Regions from separate parts of the Streptomyces sp. NPDC048461 genome, predicted to be linked through region 3. Evidence: riboswitches for the same ligand, from Rfam matches in the RefSeq annotation. Region 3 holds a riboswitch; each other region holds the start of a gene.
What was found. A riboswitch is a leader RNA that binds a small molecule or an ion and turns the genes downstream of it on or off. The one in region 3 is predicted to bind cobalamin.

Region 1 (4,187 bases), on a different contig from region 3:
CAGGCACGGGTGCGGCCGCGCCCGGCCGCCGACCTATGCTGTCGAACCCCGTTCCGATCATGCAGGGGAGGGGCGTGACGACGTAGCCGTGCACCACAGGAGAAGCTCATGACCACATCCACCGGCCACGTGGCGGCGGCGGCCTCCGCCGCAGCGGTCATCCGGGACGAGCAGGGCCGCGTGCTCATCGTCAATCCCGTCCACAAGGAGCGCTGGAACCTCCCCGGCGGGCACATCGAGGAGGGCGAACTGCCCACCGCCGCCCTGCGCCGCGAGCTCCGTGAGGAGCTGGGCCTGGACCTGGAGATCGGCCGGCTCCTGGTCACCGCGTGGGTCACCCGGCCCGAGGGGTCCCAGGTCTTCTACGTCTTCGACGGCCTCCGGCTCGACGCGGAGCGGCAACGGGCCATCCGCCCGCAGGAGTCGGAGATCGGCGAGATCCGCTTCTGCCGGCCCGAGGACATCACCCCGAGCATGATCCCGCCGTTCGCCCTCGCCATCTGGCACCGGGCCCTCGCGGCGTACGAGGAGAAGCAGGTCGCCTACCTCGAACTCGCCCTGTAGCGCAGCGGGAGCGCCGCGACACCACCGGCACGCACAGGCTGCTCCGCTGCCTCGCCGATGCCCGGGCGGGGTGCAGCGGCCGTTGCTGCGGTCCGTTCCGGGAGCCGTGTGGGCGAGGGCACGCATGGCACGTGCCGCCGCCCCGCGCCCTACGGGAGGGGGTGCGGGGCGGCTGTGCCGTGCGGGTCAGTACACCAGCTTGTACGTCACGTCGTGGGGGATCGGCGACGGGGCGTCGTCCGGGAACAGCAGCCGGATGGTCGTGAAGCGCTCCACGCCGGGGCGGTCGGGCCACGGCTCCGGGTTGGCCAGTGTCACGGACACGGGATAGGAGAGGAAACGGCCGGCAGCGCAGTTCGGCCGGCATTCGTTCGCCATGTCGGTGCCGGTGGCCGTCGCGGTGTGGCGCCCCCACGTCTTCCAGTCGAGATCCACGAGGCGGTTGTTGCCGTCGCCGCAGGCCAGCAGGTACGTCTCGGGACGCACCTGGTCCTCGGAGAAGCAGTCCACGACCACGACCGGATCCGGTACGGGTGCGGCCCGGGTCTGCGTCTGCACGGCGGATGCCGGAACCGCCGCCGCCACGAGAGCCGCGGCAGCGCACAACAGGGTGGCCGTCCGCAGCCCGGACCGGGATGCGCGCCGGCCGTCTTGTGAAGCGTCCACGAGACCCTCCTCGCCGTCGTCCCGCCGTAGGCACGGGAACCCTGCCAGCTTCCCCCATCCGGGCGGAGCCCGCACCCGCTGGACCGGTGGCAGCGGGCCACGCCCGGAAAACGGGCCGCCCGGGGCCGGTGCGGGGCCGGTGCGGGGCCGGTGCGGGCCCGCCGTCGGCGGGCCCGCACGGGGTGGCTGTTAGAAGGAGGTCCAGGTGAAGGCGACCTTGTCGCCGGCCTTCAGCTTGAACTGGCAGCCGCCCACCGAGGTCGGGGTGCCGTTGACGGATATGTTCCAGTAGGCGCCGCCGCCGCCGCTGACCTGCTTGATGGTGTCGACGGAGAAGTCGTCGAACGACGCGTACCAGGTGCCGTCCCACGTGAAGTGCCGCTTGCGGGCGGCGTCGTCGAGCGCGGCGGTCGGGGTCGGCACGGCGGTCGGGTTGGCCGCGCCGTTCGTCCCGTCGCACGTGTGGGTACCACCGGTGGCGGTGGTGACGTCGTGGCCCTTCGTCTTGATCTTGCCCTTGAACAGCAGGCCGTTCGGTCCCTGGACGGTGAGGGACACCTTGACGGGGGCATTGGTGTTCGGCGTGGCCTTGGCCTGGGCGACGGCAGGAGCGCTGCCGAGGGCGAGACCGAGGGCCGCCGTGGTGATCAGGGCCTGGCGGATGGTGACACTGCGCATGGGAGCGCCTTCCTGGTGCGAACCGGGGTCCGGGGGCGCGGCACCCCGACCCGCCCGCGCGCGGACGCCCCCGTGAGCCGTCCGCGGAAGCGGACGGGGCGGGGCGGCGCGGCGGTGGTCCGGGGCTCCACGCCGTAGACCATGACGGGGCGAAGCGGTGCACGTGACGCGCGGGTTTTCCGACTCACGGCAGCGAGGCCGCACACGGTTGCAGGTCAGCGCCGGAGTCTCACCGGCTTCCCCCGGACGCGGACGCGTTCGGTACGCGCTCCGGGACGGTGCCCGGAGCAGCTGAATCATAGGGCAGCGCGATGGCGGAAATCCGGTGATCCCCACCACTGGCCGGTCATATCCAACGGCCTTGTGGGACAGCGGAGTTCAGGCGGTCTGCCGTGCGGCGGCGGGCTCGGAACCCTGGAGCGTGCAGGGGTGAAGCGAGGCTTGCCTCATGAGCCGACAGGCTCGACCGGCCGCGGCGGGTCAACGCGCCCGATCCTGAACCGGGTTCGGCGGAGGGCCACAGGTGGCTCGATCTGACGTGCCCATCGACAGGCCCCGGCGATCAGGTTAGCCTTCCCTAAGTTTCGCTCGGGCGTCGCTCCTTCGGCGTGCCCGCACTCGGCTCCCCACGCACGGCAATCCACTGCCCCCGCACGATTGGGAGTGACATGGCACAGGATCTTCCTGACGGCGCGCCAGTGATCCACGACCTCATCGGCATCGGCTTCGGTCCCTCGAACGTGGCCATGGCGATCGCACTCGGCGAACACAACGCAGGCGTCGGACGACAGGAGGCGATCACCGCCCACTTCTTCGAGCAGCAGCCGTGTTTCGGCTGGCACCGCGGCATGCTGATCGACGATGCGACCATGCAGGTGTCGTTCCTGAAGGACTTGGTGACGCTGCGGAACCCGTCGAGCGAGTACAGCTTCCTCTGCTACCTGCAGAGCAAGGGACGGCTGATCGACTTCGTCAACCACAAGAACCTGTTCCCGCTGCGCGTGGAGTTCCACGACTACTTCGAGTGGGCCGCGGCCAAGGTCGACGACATGGTGTCCTACGGACACGAAGTGGTCGCCGTGCGGCCCGTCGTGCGCGACGGCGTCATCGAGTACGTGGACGTCACCGCCCGCTCCGGCGAGGAACCGGTCACCCACCGGGCCCGCAACCTCGTCATCGGCACCGGCCTGCGGCCGCAGATGCCGGAGGGGGTCGACCGTACCGAGCGGATCTGGCACACCTCGGAGCTCCTGACCCGGGTGGAGGCCCTCAAGGGGAGCGATCCGTCCCGGTTCATCGTGGTCGGCGCCGGCCAGAGCGCCGCGGAGAACGTGGCGTTCCTGCACCGGACCTTCCCCGGGGCGGAGGTCTGCGCCGTCTTCTCCCGCTACGGATACAGCCCCGCCGACGACAGCGGCTTCGCGAACCGGATCTTCGACCCCGCAGCGGTGGACGCGTACTTCACCGCCCCCGAGGAGATCAAGCGCAAGCTGATCGACTACCACGCCAACACCAACTACTCGGTCGTGGACATCGACCTGATCGACGAGCTCTACCGCCAGGAGTACCGGGAGAAGGTGCTCGGCACCGAGCGGCTGCGCTTCCTCAGGGTGTCCCGGCTCACCGAGGTCCTGGAGGCCCCCGACAAGGTGCTGGCCACGGTCGAGTCCCTCGTCACGGGGGAGAAGGAGCCGCTGGAGGCCGACGTGCTGGTGTACGCGACCGGATACCGCTCCGCCGACGGGCTCGCGCTGCTCGGCGACGTGGCGCGCCACTGCCTCCGTGACGACGAGGGCCGCGTCCGCGTGGAGCGCGACTACCGCATCACGACGGACCCGGCGCTGCGCTGCGGCATCTACCTCCAGGGCGGCACCGAGCACACCCACGGCATCACCTCCTCGCTGCTGTCCAACACAGCAGTCCGGGTCGGCGAGATCCTCGACTCGATCGCGGGCCGGCGCCGCACCCCGGTCCCGGGCTCCCGCCGGGCCTCCGACGAGATCGGCTCCGCGCGGTAGGCCCCGGGGCGGCGCAGAGGCCCGAAGCCGTCGAGCAGGCGGGAGGAACCCCGGGGGGGGCGCGGTCAACTCCCGCGCCCCCCCGCGGGTGTCGGCCCCGGCGGCCGACGGGCGGCTCAGGCCGACGGGGCGGTCAGCACCCACAGTCGGTGGTCCCAGCCGATGTCACGGCAGTCACGGACCTCCAGCCCGGCCCGTTCGGCCAGACCCGTCACGCCCTGCGCCGAACGCAGCCCGGAGCCGAACGCCGCCGTGAGCCGC
Region 2 (4,187 bases), on a different contig from region 3:
GACGTCCGCGGCGCCCGCACCGGAGATGAACTGCTTGACCCCGGTGAGGAGGTAGCCGTCCGCGGTGCGTTCCGCGCGGGTGCTGAGGCCCGCGGCGTCGGATCCCGCGCCCGGTTCGGTCAGGCAGTAGCTCCCCAGCGTCCCGGCGGAGCACAGGCCGGGCAGCCAGCGCTCGCGCTGGCCGGGGTCGCCGTAGCGGTCGATCATCCAGGCGACCATGTTGTGGATGGAGAGGTATCCGGCGATGGAGGGGCAGCCGGTGGCCAGGGCCTCGAAGACGAGGACGCCGTCGGCACGGCCGAGGGCCGAACCGCCGTGTTCCTCCCGTACGTAGACGCCGCCGAGGCCGAGGCCGGCCGCCTTGCGGATGACGTCGACCGGGAAGTGCTTGTCCTGGTCCCACGCGACGGCGTACGGGGAGAGCTGCTCCTGGGCGAAGTCGAGGGTGACCTCGGCCAGCGCGAGCTGATCGGGTGTCAGGGTGGTGGTCACGGGCTCAGCCCATCGTGGGGATGGTGAAGCTCGCGCCCTCCTTGACCCCGGAGGGCCAGCGCGAGGTGACGGTCTTGGTGCGGGTGTAGAAGCGGATCGAGTCCGGTCCGTGCTGGTTGAGGTCGCCGAAGCCGGACCGCTTCCAGCCGCCGAAGGTGTGGTAGGCCACCGGGACCGGGATGGGCACGTTGACCCCGACCATGCCGGCGCCCACCCGGCGGGTGAAGTCCCGGGCGGTGTCGCCGTCCCGGGTGAAGATGGCGACGCCGTTGCCGTACGGGTGCTCGGTGGGGAGCCGCAGTGCCTCGGCGTAGTCCGCGGCCCGTACGACGGACAGCACCGGGCCGAAGATCTCCTCGCGGTAGATGCGCATGGACGGTGCGACGCGGTCGAAGAGGGTGGCGCCGGCGAAGAAGCCGTTCTCGTGTCCGGGGAGGGTGAACCCCCTTCCGTCGACGACGAGTTCGGCACCCTCGTTGACGCCGATGTCCACGTAGCGGCGGACCCGGTCCAGGGCGTCGCGGCTCACCAGGGGACCGAAGTCGGCTTCCGGATCGTCGGAACGGCCGATGCGCAGGGTGGCGATGCGCTCCTTCAGCCTCGCCACCAGGGCGTCGGCGGTCTCCTCTCCGACGGGCACGGCCACGGCGATGGCCATGCAGCGCTCGCCGGCCGAGCCGTATCCGGCGCCGATCAGCGCGTCCACGGCCTGGTCCAGGTCGGCGTCCGGCATCACGATCATGTGGTTCTTGGCGCCGCCGAAGCACTGGGCGCGCTTGCCGCGGGCGGCGGCGGTGGCGTAGATGTGCGCGGCGATCGGGGTCGATCCGACGAATCCGAGCGCTTGGACCCGGGGGTCGTCGAGGAGGGTGTCGACGGCTTCCTTGCCGCCGTTGACCACGTTGAGCACACCGGGCGGGAGTCCGGCCTCCAGGAAGAGTTCGGCCAGCCGCAGCGGTACGGAGGGGTCGCGCTCCGAGGGCTTGAGGATGAAGGCGTTGCCGCAGGCGATCGCCGGCGCGGCCTTCCACAGCGGGATCATCGCGGGGAAGTTGAACGGGGTGATGCCGGCGACGACGCCGAGGGGGACGCGCAGCGAGTGCACGTCGATTCCGCCTCCGGCGTTGTCGGTGAACTCCCCCTTGAGCAGGTGGGGAATGCCGGCGGCGAACTCGACGACTTCCAGGCCGCGTTGCAGGTCGCCGTGCGCGTCGGCGACGGTCTTCCCGTGTTCGGCCGACAACAGGCGGGCGAGGGCGTCACGTTCGCCCTCGACGAGCTGGAGGAACCGCAGCAGGACGCGGGCGCGGCGCTGCGGGTTCCACTCGGCCCATTCGAGCTGCGCGCTTGCCGCGTCGGCGATGGCCGCTTCGGTGTCGGCGCGTCCCGCGAGGGGGACGCGGGCCTGGACGGTGCCGGTGTTGGGGTCGTACACGTCGGCGAAGAGGCCGGAGGTTCCGGCGGTGTGCTTGCCGCCGATGAAATGGGTGAGTTCGCGGACCATGGGGTGCCTGCTCTCGTCAGGTGGGATCCGGGGATGGCACGGCGGGCCGGCGGCCGCACCGGGTGGGGTGCGCCGCGTGACGGGCCGGGGGACGGGCCGCCGCAAGGGCGGCCGAAGAGCCGGGTCGCGCGCCTCGGGGCGTGCCGGTGCGGTCCGCGGCTCACCGGGCCGTCGCCGGGCGGCGGGCCGGGTGTCGCGGGCCGGGCATGTCGTGAGGGGCGTGGCCCGGGGCGTCACTGGCGGATCGTTGCGGCCACGCGGACGCGGTACGTTCCGGAAGGTCTGCCCTACGAGCGCGCGGGGGTTGCCGCTCGCTCCGCCGGATCACCTGGGTCGTGGGTACGGACCGGTGCCATGCGTGTCTGCTCCATCCTCGTGGACAACACGGAACGTTCCGCGGCCGGTAACCTGACTCCCGGATCTCCGCGTGCCGCCCGTCCACCCGGCGCGTTCGCCGGTGGCGCGGGAGGGCAGCACGCTCCCCGGTCACAGTGGCGGGACCGTGCCGGATTCACACCGGCTTCCCTGCACCGCGGACCTTGTGCCCCGAACATATAGTTGGACGTCCTAGTAAGTCCAGCCCCTCCCCCGGGCGTCGTCCGGACGGCCCCGGGCCGTGTTCAGCCGCGCTCGGGCGCGACCGGGTACGGCACGAAGGTGCTGCTGTTCTCGTCCACGGCCAGCGCGCGGCCCAGCGGAGGCACCGCCCGCTGCGGGCAGTCGAGGCGTTCGCAGAGCCTGCAGCCCATCCCGATGGGGGTCGCGGCGGAGACGTTGTCGAGGTCGATGCCGTCGGAGTAGACCAGGCGCGGGGCGTGCCGGATCTCGCAGCCGAGGCCGATCGCGAAGGTCTTGCCGGGTTCGCCCCAGCCGCCGCGGTGGCGGGTGACGGCCCGCGCGGTCCACAGGTGGCGCTGCCCGTCCGGCATGGCGGCCACCTGGACGTGGATGCGGCCGGGCGCGGCGAAGGCCTCGTACACGTTCCACAGCGGGCAGGTGCCGCCGGCGCGGGAGAAGTGGAAGCCGGTGGCCGACTGCCGCTTGGACATGTTCCCGGCGCGGTCGACCCGGACGAAGGAGAAGGGGACCCCGCGCAGCCGGGGGCGCTGGAGGGTGCTCAGCCGGTGGCAGACGGTCTCGTAGCCCAGGCCGAACTGGTCGGTGAGCCGTTCGATGTCGTAGCGGAACTCCTCGGCCGCGGCGTGGAAGGCCGCGTACGGGAGGATCAGCGCGGCGGCGAAGTAGCTGGCGATGCCGATCCGGGCCAGGCCGTGCGCGGCGGATCCGGCGGAGAAGTCCTCGGCGGCCAGCCCGTCCAGTTCCGTGCCGTGTTCGAGGAGCGCGAGCTGCGTGGCCATCCGGAAGGCCTGCTGGCCGGGGCGCAGACGCCCTGACAGGTGCAGGACGCGCGCGGCGCCGTCGTAGTGGTGCAGCCGGTCGGAGTCGGCCGCCAGGCGGACGCCGTGCCGGTCCGCGAGGCGGCGGGCGAGCGCGCCGACGACGTCTCCGGGGCGGATGCCGATCTCGCGGGCCAGCCCTTCGGCGGCGAGGTCCGTGTCGTGCAGGTAGTTCTGCCGCCGGTAGAAGAACTCGCGGATCTCCTCGTGGGGGGAGCGCGGCGTTCCGGCTCCGCCCTCGCGGCCCTCGGCCGTCCCGGCGAGGCGTTCGGCCAGCAGCTGGCCGCGCCGCCCCAGGTCCAGCAGGACCGCGGCGACGGCGGGCATCCGGGTGGCGAGTTCGGCCAGGTCGGAGGCGGAGACGCGGGCCTCGGCCACTTCCCCGGCGAGGGCCTCGCGCAGGTCGGCGACGAGGCGGCTGGTGTCGCGCTCGGAGAAGAAGCCGGGGTCGACTCCGAACGCCTCGGTGAGGCGCAGCAGTACGGGCACGGTGAGCGGCCGGGAGTCGTGCTCCATCTGGTTGAGGTAGCTGGGCGAGATGGCCAGGACCCGGGCCAGGTCGGCCTGGGTCATCCGGCGCTCCTCGCGCAGCCGGCGCAGCCGGGCCCCCGCGTACGTCTTGCTCACCGGTCTCCTCCACGGTCGGACAGGACCGTCAGACTACGTGCGCCGCCCCCGCCGGGGAGCTTCGCAAGCTTGGCAGTTTCGGCTGGGAAGATTCGCAGACCTTGGCAGCCGTACCTCCTTGTTGGCACCCGGTGCCAGTGCCAGAGTCGTTCCTGCGGCCCGCCGGA
Region 3 (4,187 bases):
GTTCCTCGGCCCGGTCCACGAACCGCACCACGACCCCCGGCTCGGCGGCGAGCGCGTCCACGTCCGTGAAGTTGGACATCAGCGGCACCGCGCACACCGCGACCCGCAGCACGTCCTCGCCCACCGGCGGCGCCACCACGGACTCGCGGACGGCGCCCCGCAGGGACACCCGCAGCCCGTCCTCCTCGTCGATGCCGAGGCCGTGCCGGAACGGCAGCACCCCGTACGTCCCGCGGCCCGTCAGGCCGCGGAGCATCTCCATGCCGGGCTCCAGCAGCGACACGTCGCCGCGGAACTTGTTCACCAGGTACCCCGCGATCAGCGACTGGTCCTCCGGGGACAGCAGCGCCGTCGTCCCGAAGAAGGACGCGAAGACCCCGCCCCGGTCGATGTCCCCGACCACGACCACCGGGAACCGCGCGGCCCGGGCGATGCCCATGTTCACGATGTCGGTCCGGCGCAGGTTGATCTCGGCCGGGCTGCCCGCGCCCTCGCAGATCACGGCGTCGTAGCTGCCCCGCAGCTGCTCCAGGCAGTCCGTGACGACGCCGAGCAGCTGCTCGCGCCGGCCGCCCTGCGGCGCCGTCCCGGGGGCGGCGCCCCCGGCCGTCCCGAAGAACCCGCGGGCGCTCATCTCGCCCACCGGCCTGCCCAGCAGCACGACCTGGCTGCTCTGGTCGCTGCCGGGCTTGAGCAGCACCGGGTTCATCAGCGCGGTCGGCTCCACCCGGGCCGCCTGTGCCTGCATCGCCTGGGCGCGCCCGATCTCGGCGCCCTCCCGGGTGACGAAGGAGTTCAGCGACATGTTCTGCGCCTTGAAGGGCGCCACCTTCACGCCGGTGCGGGCCAGCCAGCGGCAGATGCCCGCCGTGACCACGCTCTTTCCCGCGTCCGACGTCGTACCGGCGACCAGCAGTCCGCCGCCGCGCTGCGCGCCGCTCACGGGCGCTCCTTCCTCGTACGGGGGATGCGGGGCGGGAAGGCGCCGCGGGAGGCGCGCCCGGCCAGCGTCCGGGCGGCCACGCAGGCCCCCAGCGCCAGCCAGGTCACGTTCCGCGACAGCCGTACCGCCCGCTCGATGTCGGCGACCTCGACGGGCCGTCCGGCCGCGCCGTTCAGCACGGCCCGGTGCTCGACGCGGCCGCCGTACGCCAGGGTGCCGCCCAGGCGCACGCCGAGCGCCCCCGCGAAGGAGGACTCGACGGGGCCGGCGTTCGGGCTGGGGTGCCGGGAGGCGTCCGCGCGCCAGGCCCGCAGGGCCCCGCGCCGGTCGGGGCCGGCGGCGACGGCGGCGAGCGCGGTCAGCCGGGCGCCCGGCCAGCCCGCCACGTCGTCGAGCCGGGCGGAGGCCCAGCCGTAGCGCAGGTGGCGGGGGGACCTGTGGCCGACCATCGCGTCCAGGGTGTTCACGGCGCGGAAGGCCAGCAGCCCGGGCACCCCGGCCACGGCGCCCCACACCAGGGCCCCGACGACGGCGTCGGAGGTGTTCTCGGCGACGGACTCCACGACGGCCCGGGCCATCTGCTGCTCGTCCAGGGCCTGCGGATCGCGCCCGCACAGGTGCGGCAGCCGCTTGCGGGCCGCATCGCCGTCCCCGGCGGCCAGCGACCCGCCGATGGTGCGGGCCTCCCGGCCCAGCGAGGTGCCGCCGACGACGGCCCAGGTGGCGGCGGCGGTCAGGGCGATGCGGGCGGCCGCGGGCCGGGAGCGCACGGCGCGGGCGCCGAGCAGGCCGACGGCGGTCGCGCCCCCGGCGCAGATCAGGGTGTGCAGGGCGCCCCGGGCGCGGTCGTCGCGCCACAGGGCGCGCTCGACGGCGGCGGCGGCCCGTCCGAAGGCGGCCACGGGGTGCCCGCGGCGCGGATCCCCGAGGATCCGGTCGCCGATCAGGCCCGCCGCGGCGCCGTACGCGAAGACGCGGTCGGCACGCATGGTGGAAGGCATGTCCTCACTCAGGGTCCGCGCCCTGGTTCGACGTGACCGGCGGCGAGAGTTCCTGGCTCCCGGGTCGCACGCGCTGGAGTGACCCGGTGACAGTGGCGGGACCGCGCCGGATTCGCACCGGCTTCCTCTCCATGCCGCCGTAATGGCTCGGGCAGTCCACCACGCACCGCGAAGGCCCGTCAACTCGCCGTTGACCTGCGGCGGGGCCGCAGGCGGGAGTACGGCGCCGCCCGCGCGGGGCGTGCGGCGGCGCGGGCCGGGCGTGCGGCGGGCGCGGGGCCGGTCATGCGAAAGCTCCCCCCGGGAGAACCCGGAGGGAGCCCGCGCGCCCGAGGTCTCAGGCGACGATCAGGTAGATCCCGTACGCCACGGCCGCCGTGACGAGCGCGAAGCAGGCGTACGCCCCGCTCCGGGCCAGGGTGGCGCTGCCGCCCTGTTCGGTGGCGGCCTCGTGCTTGGACAGGCCCACCAGGCCCAGGGTGAAGAGGGCCACCAGGGCGACGGTGGCGGAGAGGCTGACCCCGAAGACGGAGCCGAGTGCTTCCCAGTCGATCTTCATACTGCCGTTCCTCTGCAGATCTCGGTCAGACCGCGGCGGCCGGAGCCGCCGGGGTCGTCGTCGCGGCCGGGATGGTGGCCCGGAGGTCGTCGTCGGCCATGGCCGCCGCGGCGGCGGTGGTCGGCGGGACGGTGACGGCGGCCATGGCCGTGGTCACGACACCCGCCTCCGGCTCACCGGCGACACCGACACCGGCCGGCTCCACCTCGTTGACGTTGTGGTGGTCGACGACCTGGCGACGGGAGATGACCCAGATGGCGAAGCAGGAGCCGACCAGGAAGACCGTGACGGCGGCGATGCCGATGTCGCCGGTCCGCATGACGAGCTCCGCTCCGGCGGCGACCAGCGCGGCGGCCGGCAGGGTCAGGCCCCAGGCGATGAACATGCGGCTGGCGGTGGACCAGCGGACCACGCCGCCCTTGCGTCCCAGCCCCGCACCCATGACCGCGCCGGAGCACGCGTGGGTGGTGGAGAGGGAGAAGCCGAGGGTCGAGGAGGCCAGGATGACGCTCGCCGCGGAGGTCTGGGCGGCGAAGCCCTGCTGCGGCTGGAGGTCGGTCAGGCCCTTGCCCATGGTGCGGATGATGCGCCAGCCGCCCAGGTAGGTGCCCATGGCGATGGCCAGGCCGGCGGAGACGATGACCCAGACCGGCGGGTTGGCACCGGCGGGCAGCGCGTTGCCGGCGATGAGCGCCAGCGTGATGATGCCCATCGTCTTCTGCGCGTCGTTGGTGCCGTGCGCGAGGGAGACGAGGCCGGCCGAGGCGATCTGACCGGCGCGGTAGCCCTTCGCGGAGGTCTTCTCACCGACCTTGTTGCCGAGCTTGTAGGTGAGCTTCGCCGCCAGCAGCGCGGCCAGGCCGGCCACCAGGGGGGCGGCGATCGCGGGGATGAGCACCTTGGTGACGACGACGCTGCCGTTGACCGCACCCATGCCGGCCGAGGCCACCGCGGCGCCGATCAGGCCGCCCATCAGGGCGTGGGAGGAACTGGAGGGCAGGCCGACCAGCCAGGTGACGAGGTTCCAGAGGATGGCTCCGACCAGGGCGGCGAAGATCACCTCTGGCTGGATGCCTTCCTCGTTGACCAGGCCCTTGGAGATCGTCTTGGCGACCTCCACGGACATGAACGCGCCGACGAGGTTGAGTACGGCGGACATGGCCACCGCCGTCTTGGGCTTGAGGGCGCCGGTCGAGATGGTGGTGGCCATCGCGTTGGCCGTGTCGTGAAAACCGTTCGTGAAGTCGAACACGAGAGCGGTGATGATCACGATCCCGAGGAGAAGCGTTATGTGCTCCATTTACCCAGGCTTCTGTTTGACGTCAGTGGCTCGGCGAACGTAGGCAACCTGGATGAACGGAAGGTGAACTGGCACGGGCGGACCGGTGTACTGGTGCGCCACGCGATCGGGAGCTTCGTCCTGGTTCTGCCGTAGATATATCGATTAATGCACGTCAAAGCCGGGTGAATGCTCCCCTCCGGCAACACGACCGCCTGCCCCGGGAGTCCGCCCCGTCACCCGAAGGAGAGGTAGGTCACTCCGGTTCCGGTCCCCGCAGGCCGAGGTCCGCTCCCTCCGCGGAGCGCTCGTCTCCGGTGGCCCGCCGGAGCCCGCGCGCCGACACTGGAGCGGTGCGTACCGCCACAGCGACGGCAGCAGCCGTCACCACCACGCTCCTGGGCG
Region 4 (4,187 bases), on a different contig from region 3:
CCGCGACCTGCTGCTCGACGGGGAGTCCTGCGCCACCGGCGAGGGGGACATACAGGTGTGGCCGCGCTGGAAGGGCACCGAACCGCGGGTCTTCCTGGCCTTCAGCAACGGCGAGAAGAGCTGCGTGTTCTCCGCCCGCGCCAAGGACGTGCGCGGGCTGTGCCGCCGTCTGACCCAGCTGGTCCCGCGCGGCCTGGAGCACCGGCACTACGACCTCGACGCGGAGCTCGACGCGCTGCTGCCCGGCTGACGGCCCCGGAGCCGGGAGGAGCCCGCGGCCCCGGCCCGGGAACCGTCGCCGTCCCGCGGGTGTCCTTAGCGGTGACAGCACAGCCCCGTCTCCGGAGAATCGGGGGACGTCATGAACGACGTCTCGAACCACCCGCGTCCACGTCCGTCTCACCGCCTGCCGTCCCTTCGACGGCGCCGCCGGCAGCTCGTGGCCCTGGCCACCGGCGCGCTGCTCACCGCCGGCCTAGCCCTCGCCGCACCGGCCTCGGCCGCCCAGGCCGCCGCCCGCACCCAGACCCCACTCGTCGTCAACGCCCGCTGGGGCGGTCACTGCACGTACGACCGGCTCGTCATCGACCTCCAGGGGTACGTCCCCGGGGTCACCGTCACGCCCGTGCCGAAGCTGTACTACGACGGCTCGGGCAAGCCCGTCCCGCTGGCCGGGAAGTACTTCCTGGAAGTCCGCCTGAACCCCGCCGCCGGTCACGACGACGCGGGGCAGAACGTCTACCAGGGTCCGCGCCTGCAGAAGATCTACCTCAGCAAGCTCAAGGGCATCGCCCTGACCGGCGACTACGAGGGGTACGTGACCTTCGGCGCCGCCTTCGACACCGCACCCGCCTACTCCACCAGCGTCCTGCACTCGCCCGAGCGGCTGGTCCTGGACATCGCGCACCCGAACGTGTGCTGACCGGGGCGGGGGGGGGGGGGGGGGGGGGGGGGGGCGCCCGGGCGGGGGGGGGGGGGGGGGGGTGGTCCGGGGGGGGGGGGGGGGGTGGGTGGGGCGTGGGTCACCCCCTGGGCGGGGGGGGGGGGGGGGGGGGGGGGGGGGGGCCCCCCCCCCCCCCCCCCCCCCCGCCGCGTTCCTCAGCGGTGCTCGGGGTTGGGGAAGTCGAACCGGCAGCCCGCGTCCCACAGGGAGCGCTGGTTCCCGTGCGCCGGCATTCCGCCCGCCCGCTTGAGCAGGGCGGCCAGGTGCATCAGGTTCCAGGACATGAAGGCGGTGTTCCGGTTGGTGAAGTCGTTCTCGGGGCCGCCGGATCCCGGGTCCAGGTAGGAGGGGCCGGGTCCGGCCTCGCCGATCCAGCCCGCGTCGGCCTGCGGCGGGATCGCGTAGCCCAGGTGCTGGAGGCTGTAGAGGACGTTCATGGCGCAGTGCTTGACGCCGTCCTCGTTGCCGGTGATCAGCGCGCCGCCGACGCGCCCGTAGTACGCGTACTGCCCCTGCTCGTTCAGCAGGGACGAGCAGGCGTAGAGCCGCTCGATGACGCGCTTCATCACGGAGCTGTTGTCGCCGAGCCAGATCGGCCCGCACAGCACGAGGATGTCGGCGTCCATGATCCGGCTGTAGAGGACCGGCCACTGGTCGCTCTCCCAGCCGTGTTCGGTCATGTCCGGCCAGACGCCGGTCGCGATGTCGTGGTCGACGGCGCGGATGACCGAGGTCCGGGCACCGGCCGCCTCCATGACCGCGCGGCTCCTGCCGATCAGGCCGTCGGTGTTGCTGGTCTCGGGTGAGCGTTTGAGCGTGCAGTTCACGTAGACGGCGGTCAGGCCCGAGTAGTCGGGCGGGGTCGCGTTCTCCTCGTCGGCAGCCACGCACCCACCTTGTCCGGGCACCGTCCGGAGCGCCACCGCACCGCACCCGCGAGGGGCGGGTTGTGACCGGTCCGCGCGGCCGACTAGGGTCAGCGGGCCTTGGTGTTCGGGAAACCGGTGCGAAACCGGTGCGGCCCTCGCCACTGTGATCGGGAAGTCCGGCTCCACTCCTGCGGGAAGCCACTGGGCCCGCGCGGGAGACCGCTCGGCCCCGGGAAGGCGGAGCCCGGGCATCAGTACCCGTGAGCCAGGAGACCGGCCGAGGCGCGTCGTCCATCCACGAGGTGCTGGAGAGGTCTCCTTACTCATGCATATAGCCGAGGGGTTTCTGCCCCCCTTGCACGCGGTCGCCTGGGGCGCCGCGTCCGCTCCCTTTGTCGTACACGGTGTCCGCGCCCTGACCCGCGAGGTCAAGGCCAACCCGGAGAGCACGCTGCTGCTCGGTGCGGCCGGAGCGTTCACGTTCGTCCTGTCCGCCCTGAAGATCCCCTCGGTGACGGGCAGCTGCTCCCACCCCACCGGTACGGGGCTCGGAGCGATCCTCTTCCGGCCGCCGATCATGGCGGTGCTGGGGACGATCACCCTGCTGTTCCAGGCGCTGCTGCTGGCGCACGGCGGGCTCACCACCCTCGGCGCCAACGTCTTCTCGATGGCCATCGCCGGCCCGTGGGCCGGGTACGCCGTCTACCGCCTGCTGCGCGGAACCGGCGCCCCCCTGATGGTGGCCGTGTTCTTCGGCGCCTTCTTCGCCGACCTGGTCACCTACTGCGTGACCTCGGTCCAGCTGGCGCTGGCCTTCCCCGACCAGGCCACCGGGTTCACCGGCTCGCTCGTGAAGTTCGGTGAGATCTTCGCGCTGACCCAGATCCCGCTCGCGGTGAGCGAGGGCCTGCTGACCGTGCTCGTCGTCCGGCTGCTGATGCAGTCCAGCAAGTCGGACCTGGTCCGGCTCGGCGTCGCGAAGCTCACGTCCGGCAAGGCCAAGCAGGAGGCGACGGTCTGATGAGCCGGAACGCGAAGATCAACACCCTGCTGCTGCTCCTGGTCGCGGCGCTGGCCGTGCTCCCGCTGGCGCTGGGGCTGGGCGAGGGCAAGGAGGAGCCGTTCGCGGGCGCCGACGCGCAGGCGGAGACGGCCATCACCGAGCTGAAGCCGGACTACGAGCCCTGGTTCTCGCCCCTGTACGAGCCCCCGTCCGGGGAGATCGAGTCGGCGCTGTTCGCCCTGCAGGCGGCGCTCGGCGCGGGCGTGCTCGCGTACTACTTCGGCGTCCGCAAGGGGCGCCGCCAGGGCGCTGCCGCAGCGGGCGCCGCCGGCGCCGCGGCGCCCGACGCCACCGTGCAGTCGTAGGCGGTGCTGCCGATCGACGCGGCGGCGCACAGCAGCCGCTGGCGCCGCCGCCATCCGCTGGAGAAGGCGGTACTGGGAGTCGGCCTGACGGTCACGGCGGTGTGCCTGCCGCCGTGGCCCGGCGGACCGCTGGTGGCCGCGGCGACCCTCGCCCTGCTGCTGGGTCCCGCCGGGGTGGCGGGGCGGCAGCTGTGGCGGGCGTTCCGCATCCCGCTGGGCTTCTGCTTCACGGGGGCGCTGCCGCTGCTGTTCTCCGTGGGCGGCCCGGCGGGCTTCGTCGCGATGGCTCCCGACGGCCCCCGGCACGCGGGCGAACTGCTGCTGCGGACCTCGGCGGCCTCCCTCGGGGTGCTGCTGTTCGCCTTCACCACCCCGGTCTCGGACGTGCTGCCGCGCCTGGTCCGGGCCGGGGTGCCGGCCCCGGTCGTGGACGTGGCGCTGGTGATGTACCGGATCGGCTTCCTGCTCCTCGACTCCCTGGCCCGCGTCCGGCAGGCCCAGGCGGCCCGCCTCGGCACCGCCGGGCGGGCGGCCGCCTGGCGGTCGGTGGCCGGGCTCGCCGCGACCTCGTTCGTCCGGGCCTTCGACCGCGCGGCCCGGCTCCAGTCGGGCCTGGCCGGGCGCGGCTACGACGGCGCGCTGCGCGTGCTGGTGCCTCAGACGGCGCTGTCCCGGCGGTTCCTGGCCGGGACGGCCGCCCTGCTCGCCTCGCTGGTCGCCGTGACCCTCGTACTGAAGGAGCTGTACCTGTGAAGCCGCTGGTGGAACTGGCCGGCGCGGGCTACGCGTACGAGGACGGCCCCGAGGTGCTGTCCGGCGTGGACTTCGCGATCCCCGAGGGCCGCGCCCTGGTGCTGCTGGGCCGCAACGGCAGCGGCAAGACCACGCTGATGCGCCTGTTGAGCGGGGGCCTGCGGCCGGCGTCGGGCGCGCTGCTGCTGGACGGGGTGGAGGTGGCGCACGGCCGCGCCGGGCTGACCCGGCTGCGGACCTCGGTCCAGCTGGTG

Region 1: linked by a shared signal. The riboswitch ahead of ACZ6S8_RS33610 (DUF4430 domain-containing protein) and the one ahead of ACZ6S8_RS07815 (cobalamin biosynthesis protein) in region 3 are both predicted to bind cobalamin.
Region 2: linked by a shared signal. The riboswitch ahead of ACZ6S8_RS33385 (CoA-acylating methylmalonate-semialdehyde dehydrogenase) and the one ahead of ACZ6S8_RS07815 (cobalamin biosynthesis protein) in region 3 are both predicted to bind cobalamin.
Region 4: linked by a shared signal. The riboswitch ahead of ACZ6S8_RS01855 (energy-coupling factor ABC transporter permease) and the one ahead of ACZ6S8_RS07815 (cobalamin biosynthesis protein) in region 3 are both predicted to bind cobalamin.

What each region holds. Positions count from the first base shown of each region.
Region 1 is NZ_JBVJGW010000029.1:69,000-73,186, reverse strand. Features, by position in the region: gene ACZ6S8_RS33620 (NUDIX domain-containing protein) at 109-564, shown strand; gene ACZ6S8_RS33615 (hypothetical protein) at 751-1,230, opposite strand; gene ACZ6S8_RS33610 (DUF4430 domain-containing protein) at 1,420-1,908, opposite strand; cobalamin riboswitch at 2,061-2,181, opposite strand; gene ACZ6S8_RS33605 (lysine N(6)-hydroxylase/L-ornithine N(5)-oxygenase family protein) at 2,577-3,926, shown strand; gene ACZ6S8_RS33600 (siderophore-interacting protein) at 4,043-4,187, opposite strand, start outside.
Region 2 is NZ_JBVJGW010000029.1:998-5,184, forward strand. Features, by position in the region: gene ACZ6S8_RS33380 (acyl-CoA dehydrogenase family protein) at 1-492, opposite strand, end outside; gene ACZ6S8_RS33385 (CoA-acylating methylmalonate-semialdehyde dehydrogenase) at 497-1,996, opposite strand; cobalamin riboswitch at 2,378-2,546, opposite strand; gene ACZ6S8_RS33390 (short-chain fatty acyl-CoA regulator family protein) at 2,617-4,020, opposite strand.
Region 3 is NZ_JBVJGW010000003.1:493,664-497,850, forward strand. Features, by position in the region: gene ACZ6S8_RS07810 (cobyric acid synthase) at 1-943, opposite strand, end outside; gene ACZ6S8_RS07815 (cobalamin biosynthesis protein) at 940-1,932, opposite strand; cobalamin riboswitch at 1,970-2,119, opposite strand; gene ACZ6S8_RS07820 (hypothetical protein) at 2,282-2,503, opposite strand; gene ACZ6S8_RS07825 (inorganic phosphate transporter) at 2,529-3,803, opposite strand; gene ACZ6S8_RS07830 (alpha/beta hydrolase) at 4,136-4,187, shown strand, end outside.
Region 4 is NZ_JBVJGW010000001.1:420,460-424,646, reverse strand. Features, by position in the region: gene ACZ6S8_RS01870 (SsgA family sporulation/cell division regulator) at 1-250, shown strand, start outside; gene ACZ6S8_RS01865 (AMIN-like domain-containing (lipo)protein) at 362-922, shown strand; gene ACZ6S8_RS01860 (flavodoxin family protein) at 1,099-1,830, opposite strand; cobalamin riboswitch at 1,914-2,108, shown strand; gene ACZ6S8_RS01855 (energy-coupling factor ABC transporter permease) at 2,138-2,833, shown strand; gene ACZ6S8_RS01850 (energy-coupling factor ABC transporter substrate-binding protein) at 2,833-3,180, shown strand; gene cbiQ (cobalt ECF transporter T component CbiQ) at 3,184-3,933, shown strand; gene ACZ6S8_RS01840 (ATP-binding cassette domain-containing protein) at 3,930-4,187, shown strand, end outside.